2 regions of the Ferdinandcohnia sp. FSL W7-1320 genome follow, and region 2 is predicted to be linked to the other one. Evidence: a T-box and tRNA genes for the amino acid it is inferred to sense, from the RefSeq annotation. Region 2 holds a T-box; the other holds one or more tRNA genes.
What was found. A T-box is a leader RNA that pairs with one kind of tRNA and senses whether it is charged. The one in region 2 lies ahead of NST91_RS08140 (valine--tRNA ligase), so its partner is inferred to be a tRNA-Val.
Positions count from the first base shown of each region.

Region 1: it has a tRNA-Val gene. The T-box ahead of NST91_RS08140 (valine--tRNA ligase) is inferred to sense a tRNA for this amino acid. The anticodon was not compared.

Region 1 covers NZ_JBBPAM010000001.1:3,716,736-3,721,172, reverse strand. Annotated here, with positions in the region: gene NST91_RS18330 (alpha/beta hydrolase-fold protein) at 1-589, opposite strand, end outside; gene NST91_RS18325 (dicarboxylate/amino acid:cation symporter) at 701-1,930, opposite strand; cyclic di-AMP (ydaO/yuaA leader) riboswitch at 2,077-2,227, opposite strand; tRNA gene NST91_RS18320 (tRNA-Val) at 2,440-2,512, shown strand; gene NST91_RS18315 (DUF3231 family protein) at 2,648-3,658, shown strand; gene sstT (serine/threonine transporter SstT) at 3,729-4,437, opposite strand, start outside.
Region 2 covers NZ_JBBPAM010000001.1:1,618,132-1,622,568, reverse strand. Annotated here, with positions in the region: gene NST91_RS08140 (valine--tRNA ligase) at 1-1,891, opposite strand, end outside; T-box leader at 2,060-2,286, opposite strand; gene NST91_RS08135 (YszA family small membrane protein) at 2,501-2,695, shown strand; gene ysxE (spore coat protein YsxE) at 2,709-3,749, opposite strand; gene spoVID (stage VI sporulation protein D) at 3,837-4,437, opposite strand, start outside.

The sequences.
Region 1 (4,437 bases), 2.1 Mb from region 2:
AAAAATCCTCAATATTACCCTTTGTTGTTTTCACCTCGGTTTCACCTGTCCCGATTATATGATATAAGTCAAGGAGATATGGGTCTGCAAAACTTTCAACCTGTAACAGAACATGATCATTTACAAGGGGAGATTGCATGATCACCTTTCCAAAAGTATGTGGGTATTCAAGTGCTGTTAGTAGTGAAATCGTCGCCGCCAGAGAATCCCCGATTAATGCACGTCCTTGTCCCATTTGATAGGTCGGGAACTCTTGATCAAGAAATGGGACAAGTTCTTCCCCTAAGAAACGCTTATACAAATCATGCTGCTCACCATCTGGGTGATATTTCTTACGGCGGTCTGCAACGCTTTTATAAGGAACTCCAACAATTATGGTATTGCTTATTTCACTTGTTTCAATTAGCTTATCCGCAACTCTCGCAACCCTGCCTAGATTAAAGTAATCGCGCCCGTCCTGAGCAATGAGTACATTATATTTATATAGAGGGGAGAAGGTAGCAGGCAAATAAACGATAAGCTCAAGTTCTTCATTTAAAATCTTACTATGTATAGTCATTTCCCTAACAGTACCTTTATTAATCGTCATCTTTTTAAACCTCCAAACATTCGATCAATTATGTTGCATCACTATTATAACGCTTGAAAAATAGGAAAGCGACAGGAAAAACTCCCTGTCGCTTTCGGTACAAATTAAAAATTAAGCTGCTGCTTCATCCATATGTTTCTTTTCAGATTCTGCAACATATACAGCACACGCAGCATCACCTGTGATATTGATGGCTGTACGTGTCATATCAAGTAAACGATCAATACCAATAATTAAACCGATACCTTCTGGTGGTAAACCAACTTGATTTAGAACCATTGCTAGCATGATTAAACCAACACCAGGAACACCAGCAGTACCTACACTAGCAAGTACAGCCGTTAAGATAACCATAATAATTTGAGTAAAAGTTAGGTCAAATCCGTATACCTGTGCAATGAAAATGGTGGCTACACCTTGCATAATAGCTGTACCATCCATATTGATAGTCGCACCTAATGGTTGAACAAAGCTACTAATTGGTTCAGGAACCTTAAGATTTTTCTGTGCAGTTTCCATTGATATAGGGAGTGTAGCATTACTACTTGACGTACTAAAAGCAACTGTCATCGCAGGCGCAAAACCTTTGAAAAACTCAATAGGGTTTCGTTTTGCCAATAATGCAATCGTGCCACCATAAGTAATGGCTGCGTGAATAAGTAGAGTGGCAAGTACAATTAGGAAGTATGCAAGCATTGCTTTTATTGCAGCATACCCTTGGCCACCAATAGCTGTTGCAATTAATCCGAATGTACCATAAGGAGCCGTCTTCATAACAAGATTAACAAGATACATTAATACTTCATTTGCTTGTTCGAATAAATTTACAATACCTTTCGTTTTTTCGCCTAACACGGTAAGAGCAAAACCTATAAAAATTGCAAATGCAATAATTTGAAGCATATTACCATCTGTCATTGACGTGAATGGATTTGTCGGGATAATTCCAATTAAGGTTTCCATGAATGGAGGAGCTTCAGTAGCCCCATCATAAGTAGCCCCTTGCGTATCAAAAGCTCCACCAGCACCAGGTTTGAAAATGGAAGCAAGAGCGATGGCAATTGTAATCGCTATCGTTGTAGTTGCTAAAAAATATGTTATCGTTTTGGCACCAATTCTTCCAAGCTTCTTTGGATCACCAAGGCCAGTAACTCCTAGAGTAATAGATACCAAGACTATTGGAACAACAAGCATTTTAATTAAATTCAAGAAAATTTGACCCAATGGAACGAATACCCACGTATTTGCATATTCAAAAACAGTAGGTGATGTTAAATTCAAAATAAGACCTACAATCGCACCAAGACCTAAACCTAATAAAATCTTCTTAGTTAATGACATAAAAAACCTCCTCTAAGTTGTATTGAAAGTGTTTTCTTTTTTTGGCAAAACAAATGGGAATGCGCATGTCGAAGAACAGCATTCTTTTCGTAAGACACAAAAAACCACGAGAGTGTGGCTCGTGGCTTATCGATAAAATTGCGCAACAATGCTCTCTCCAAATGCTTACGAGGTTAGCTGTCGGATTCGGATGAAGAGTATCTCCTACCTTTATAAAAAAGGATTCACCCCGTGTGCTCTTTTGCACGTTTATGGTTCCCCCGTTTCCCAAAAATGGGAATTCAGCGACTATTAAATTGTACTTTGCCTTGATATTATATTTATACAAATAAAATGAATATATGTCAATAATAACATATATTTATGGTTTTTACGATGTTAATATTTTCATAGGAAAATAGTGAACGACAAATAGCAAAAACCACAAAATTATGTATTCACGATAAAATGACTAGAATTTAATTGACAAACACTCAAAACGGATGTATATTATGAATTATTCATATAGTGATTCCGTAGCTCAGCTGGGAGAGCACTACCTTGACAGGGTAGGGGTCGGAGGTTCGAGCCCTCTCGGAATCATCATGAGATCACTTGAGTTTTCTCAAGTGATTTTTTTGCGTTTATTTTTAGACTTTGGATAATAATTATAATAATTTTATCCGTTTTTGGAGAAATTATCCTTGTTAGGACTAGACTGGGAGGTTGTTCGTTCACATGGAGGATAAAAACAAGATTCGTCTAACAGCTGCGGAGATGTCGAGCTTATGGACACAATACATAAACGATACGTTAGCTGAATGTGTTAATTTGTATTTTTTAGATAAAGTTGAAGATGAGGAAGTACGTCCAATTATTGAATATACACTGGAAGCATCTAAAGAAAACCAAAAAATTGTACGTGAAATTTTTGAAAAAGAAGAATTTCCTATCCCATTAGGATTTACAGAACAGGATGTAGATTTTAAAGCTCCTAGACTATTTTCTGATACTTTCGTATTAATGTACCTAAGGCAAATGTCTATTCTCGGAATGGCAGGTAGTAGTGGAGCACTGGGCCTTGCGACACGGCCCGATGTAATTGCTTTTCATAAGCGGGTATTAAATTTAGGTGTTGAATTGCAGGACCAAACACGTGAATTAATGTTAAAACAAGGAATATATGTAAGACCTCCGTATATATCTATTCCCGACAAGGTTGATTTTGTAGAGAAACAGCATTTTTTAGCTGGTTTCATGGGGAAGAAAAGAGCACTAACCTCTATTGAAATTAGTCATTTATTTTTAAATATACAGACCAATGCGATTGGTAAGGTACTGATGACAGGATTTGCACAAACTGCAAAAGGTGATGATGTAAAAAAATTCTTAGTAAGAGGAAAGAAACTTTCGCAAAAATATATAGAACTTTTTAGCGACTTTTTAATCAAAGAGGATCTTCCTGCTCCAATGAGTTGGGATTCAGCTGTTACAGATAGTAATGCGAGTGTTTTCTCTGATAAACTTATTATGTTTCATGTGTCAGCAATGATTGCAGCGGGTATTGGGAATTTCGGAATGGCCATGGCGGCTAGTCCAAGGAGAGATATAGGATTTAGATATGCATCATTAATTCCAGAAATTTCGATGTACGCTGAGGATGGGGCAAATATTATGATTAAACATGGGTGGTTGGAGGAGCCTCCACAAACAGATAACAGAGAAAAAATTATTAAAAAACAATCTTGATAAAAAAAGACAAAGAGAACGTATCAGTCCCTTTGTCTTATTGTGTTTATTAATATGTTTAAATAAAGGATTAAGCCGACTTAACCGTAACATTCTTCTTTTCTTTACGTTTCTTAGCATATTCAGCAGTTGCAGTGAAAAGTACGTCCGATGATGAGTTAAGAGCAGTTTCACAAGAGTCTTGTAGGACACCGATGATGAAACCAACTGCAACGACTTGCATGGCAACATCGTTCGGAATTCCGAATAAGCTTGACGCTAAAGGAATAAGTAAAAGTGACCCACCGGCAACACCAGATGCACCTGCTGCTGAAATTGCTGATAAGACGCTAAGAATTAGAGCTGTTGCAAAATCAACTTGAATGCCGAGTGTATGAACAGCTGCAAGAGTAAGAACAGAAATCGTTACTGCCGCACCAGCCATATTTACAGTTCCGCCTAATGGGATTGAAATAGAATAAGTATCTTTATTTAATCCTAGTTTTTCACAAAGGTTCATATTAACCGGAATGTTTGCTGCTGAGCTTCGAGTAAAGAAGGCTGTTAGCCCACTTTCTCTTAGACATCTAAATACAAGTGGATATGGGTTTTGACGAATGTAGAAATAGACAATTAAAGGATTCACAATAAGTGCAATAAAGAACATACAGCCAAGCAAAAGGCCTAGGATTTTTCCATATTCCATTAATGCAGATAGTCCATTTGTTACAAATGCGTCGAACACTAGACCCATGATTCCGATAGGAGCTAGGCTGATTACCCATTTTACGACTGTTGCG
Region 2 (4,437 bases):
ATTCATATTTATCCGCAAGCTTTGTTACTGATTCAATTGTTTCATTTAGGCGAGTTAAAATCCATTTGTCTGCAACAGATTTTTCACCACTAAAGTCAATATCTTCGAACTTCATGTCACCCATATTCATTAATGCGAAACGTGACGCATTCCAGATCTTATTGGCAAAGTTCCAAGTTGCTTCAACTTTTTCCATACTAAAGCGTAAATCTTGACCAGGTGAACTTCCAGTAGATAAGAAGTAACGTAATGAATCGGCGCCATATTGGGCGATAACATCCATTGGGTCCACACCATTTCCGAGTGACTTACTCATTTTACGGCCTTCCGCATCACGTACCAGACCGTGAATCAGAACATCTTTAAATGGCCGTTTTCCTGTAAATTCTAGTCCTTGGAAAATCATTCTTGAAACCCAGAAGAAGATGATATCATAGCCAGTTACAAGAGCATCTGTAGGGTAATAGCGTTTAAAATCGGCTGCTTCCTTATCTGGCCAGCCCATTGTGGAGAATGGCCATAACGCAGAACTGAACCAAGTATCTAAAACATCATTGTCCTGCTCCCAGTTTTCGATATCACTTGGTGGCTCATGGTCAACATAAACCTCACCTGTTTCTTTATGGTACCACGCTGGAATTCGATGCCCCCACCATAATTGTCGTGAAATACACCAGTCACGGATGTTTTCCATCCAGCGCAAGTATGTTTTTTCAAATCGTTCCGGAACAAAGTTTACTTTCTCCTCTTGTGATTGAAGCTTAATTGCCTCATTTGCTAATGGTTGCATTTTTACAAACCATTGTGTGGATAGGTATGGCTCAACTACAGCACCGCTTCGCTCACTGTGACCTACTGAATGGAGATGCTCTTCAATATTAAATAGCACGCCTTCTTCTTGAAGATCTTTAACAATTTGTTTTCGGCATTCAAAGCGATCCATTCCTTGGTATTTACCAGCGTTTGCATTCATGGTTCCATCTTCATTCATAACTAAAACACGCTCAAGATTGTGACGATTTCCTACTTCAAAGTCATTCGGGTCATGTGCCGGTGTAATCTTAACTGCACCAGATCCAAATTCCATATCAACATAATCATCAGCCACAATCGGAATTTCTCTACCAACGATTGGGAGAATAACCGTTTTACCGATTAAATGCTTGAACCGCCCATCTTCTGGATGAACAGCGATTGCCGTATCACCTAGCATTGTTTCTGGTCGAGTCGTAGCAATCTCAATAGATCCGCTTCCATCTGCTAATGGATAACGCATATGATAAAATGCACCCTGAACATCCTTATAAATTACTTCAATGTCAGATAGAGCTGTTTTTGTAGCTGGGTCCCAGTTGATGATATATTCACCGCGGTAAATTAGACCTTTTTTATATAAAGTAACGAATACTTCACGTACCGCCTTAGAAAGTCCTTCATCAAGAGTGAAACGTTCTCTGGAATAATCAAGTCCAAGACCTAGTTTAGACCATTGTTCACGAATATGGCTCGCATACTCTTCCTTCCACTTCCATGTCTCTTCTACAAACTTTTCTCGCCCTAGGTCATATCGAGATTTTCCTTCTTCACGTAGCTTAGCCTCGACCTTTGCTTGGGTTGCAATACCAGCATGGTCCATTCCCGGTAACCATAACACATCATAGCCTTGCATTCTTTTAATACGAGTAAGTATATCCTGTAAGGTTGTATCCCACGCATGACCTAGATGTAACTTACCAGTTACGTTTGGTGGTGGAATGACAATCGTATAAGTTTTTTTCTCAGCATCATCTTTTGCTTCAAAAAATTTACCCTCTAACCAATATTGATAGCGCCCCGCTTCAATGGCTTGCGGATCATACTTAGTTGATAAAGTCTTTTCATTACCTTCCATTTGAGTTCCTCCTTAAACTAATAAACAAAATCAAATGCGCCTTGGCGTATTTGCCGTCCAGATTTTTTCGAGCTTGCTCGAAAAGTTTCTTTTGAAAATCTGTGACATCCGCCGGAGGCTTATTTTTCAGCTTCGGCTGAATAAATAAAAAAACTCCATTCATCCTAATAAAAGGACGAATGGAGTCTATTCGCGGTACCACCTTTTTTCATAGATAAAAAACGTATCTATGCTCTCAAAAAAAGATAACGGCTTTTCACCGGCTTTTACTACTTCATTTCATAAAAGCTACTTAAGGGTGACCTTCCATCGTTACGTTCCTAAGAAATCTCACAGCTAATGATTTCTCTCTCTGAAGGTGTTCACAATGTACTCTTCCCTGTCATCGTATGTACTCATTATGGGGATGTAAGTTAAGTTCTTTAAAGAATTTTACTACTTATTTTGTTGAATTTCAATAGGTATTGTCAATAAGGGTAGCCAAGTTTTTTATACTTTATTCTCTTTAAGTTAATTTGTTACAAAATTTTCAATCTGAATTGACAGGAACTTTTCTGCTTTTCCAAGCATAGTTTAGTTATAGGATTTCTTTGAAGGGAGAGATAAAGCATGAGAAGACGACGATTTAGAAAATACTCTTATCCTCATTGGCTACGACAATGTAGAGATGTTTGTCACCAATTTATCATCCCCATCACCATTGTTCAAGCGGTTCGAACTATATTTATACCCACCTCATTTGATGTGCTCTTTTTGGCCATATTAATTTTACTCGCAGTTGCATTTTACCTCGACATGATCTAAAAAATCCCATACTTTATTCCGTATGGGATTCTTCTTCCTCTTGTTCTTTTCTTTTTTGTTCAGCTTCCAACAGTTTCACTGAAACAAATTCAATATTTTTAGTCAACCAATAGGCTCGTTGTAAAACTTGGACATGTTCTAGCTCTGATTTCTTCTGTTTATTATCCATGTAATTTCGAAGACATTTATAGATTGGCTCAGGGAAAGTCAAATGGCTTAGAAAGAGATAGAACTCTTCTTCACGTAATGGAAAACGGCTTTGATAGGTTTCAAACCACTCAAGACAATCTGTACACAAAGTCGGATAAGTCTTTAATATTCGAAAATAGAGGCTTACTAAATCATTGGTAGGGCTGGCATACCCTGCCCTTTCAAAATTTGATAGATAGCCCCTTCCACTGTCATCATATAAAAAATGTGTATCTGAAAAATGATTAAGTGTTAATGCGGTACGGTATGCTTTTTCTCCTATCATTAACTCATGCCATTTATCGAGTTGTGATCTTGCAAATGAGGCTGCTAGACTTACTTCATAAAAATACGTACAGAATTGAAGTTCAAATGGAGACATATACCATTTTTGTTCGGCAGTTTCTACAAAACCTTCTAGTAACTGATTCCGTTCATCCCATTTCTTAACGATTGATTCATAATGCCTTGTAATCTCAGTTTCATCGTTCATTTGTATTTTTCTTGCAGTTGTTAAGTGAATTCTAGCAATTTCTTTAAAAAAGGAATGATAATGTTCTCCACGATGTTCGATGGTCGCAGTTTTTAACCAAGGCATTAGGTAGTGGAATTTATGGTTATGATAGACAAGGTACTTCCCCTCGATGGTTGAGTAAATGGGAACTGCCCTTGTATAGCCCTGTTGCAATAAGTGTTGAAGGAAAGTAGGGAAGGAAGGATTTATTTTATTTGAAACAGACTTTAATGCAAAAATTCCTTTGTTTGTCACAACCTTGGTAACTTTACCGAGTTGTTCAAATGATAAGGGCTTTAGATTATATTTTTTTAAGATGGGCCCTAATTCTCTAGCATCGTTATTATCCATTGGGCCAATCACTCTCTTTCCTAACAGTTTTGGTAATTCGTTTCATAAAGAAAACAGGGTGAGGTTTTCCTCACCCTATCTATGTTTCTAACTATTTGCTTGAACAGGGATGTATAAAAGCTGTCCTTCAGAGACGGAATCTGTGTTTAGTGAATTTACACGTACTAATTGTTGTACTGAGATATCATAACGCTCTGAAATCTTTTCTAACGTATCTCCGTGTTGAACGATACAAATTTTCATGGTTGTATGGTCATCTACTTCATCTCTACCAAAAATTTTAGTTAATAATAAATCATTTTCGCTACGTTTTGAAGGCTCATCAATCTTTTCTTCTCTTTGTTCTTTCACTGCATCTTTTTCCTGGACGGCAGTCGAGTTTTTCTTATTTGGATTATCAGACCCAAAGGATAATTGATTATCATGTCTTGCTTTCACTTCAATTGAAGGGGTTAACACTGCATGAACCTCTTCTTCAATCGCTTCGACTACATCAACAACCTCTTCTTCCTCATGTACCTCGTGTTCTTGGTATGCCTCTTTTCTAGCCTCCACTTCAAATGGAACAAATAGATCAGTATCTTCTTCCTCATTCTGCTGTTCATTTACAGCAATAACCTCTGGTTGTTTCTCCACCTGAGCTTCTTCTCGAGCCTCTACCTGAACATCATCTTTAGCCTCTGACTTA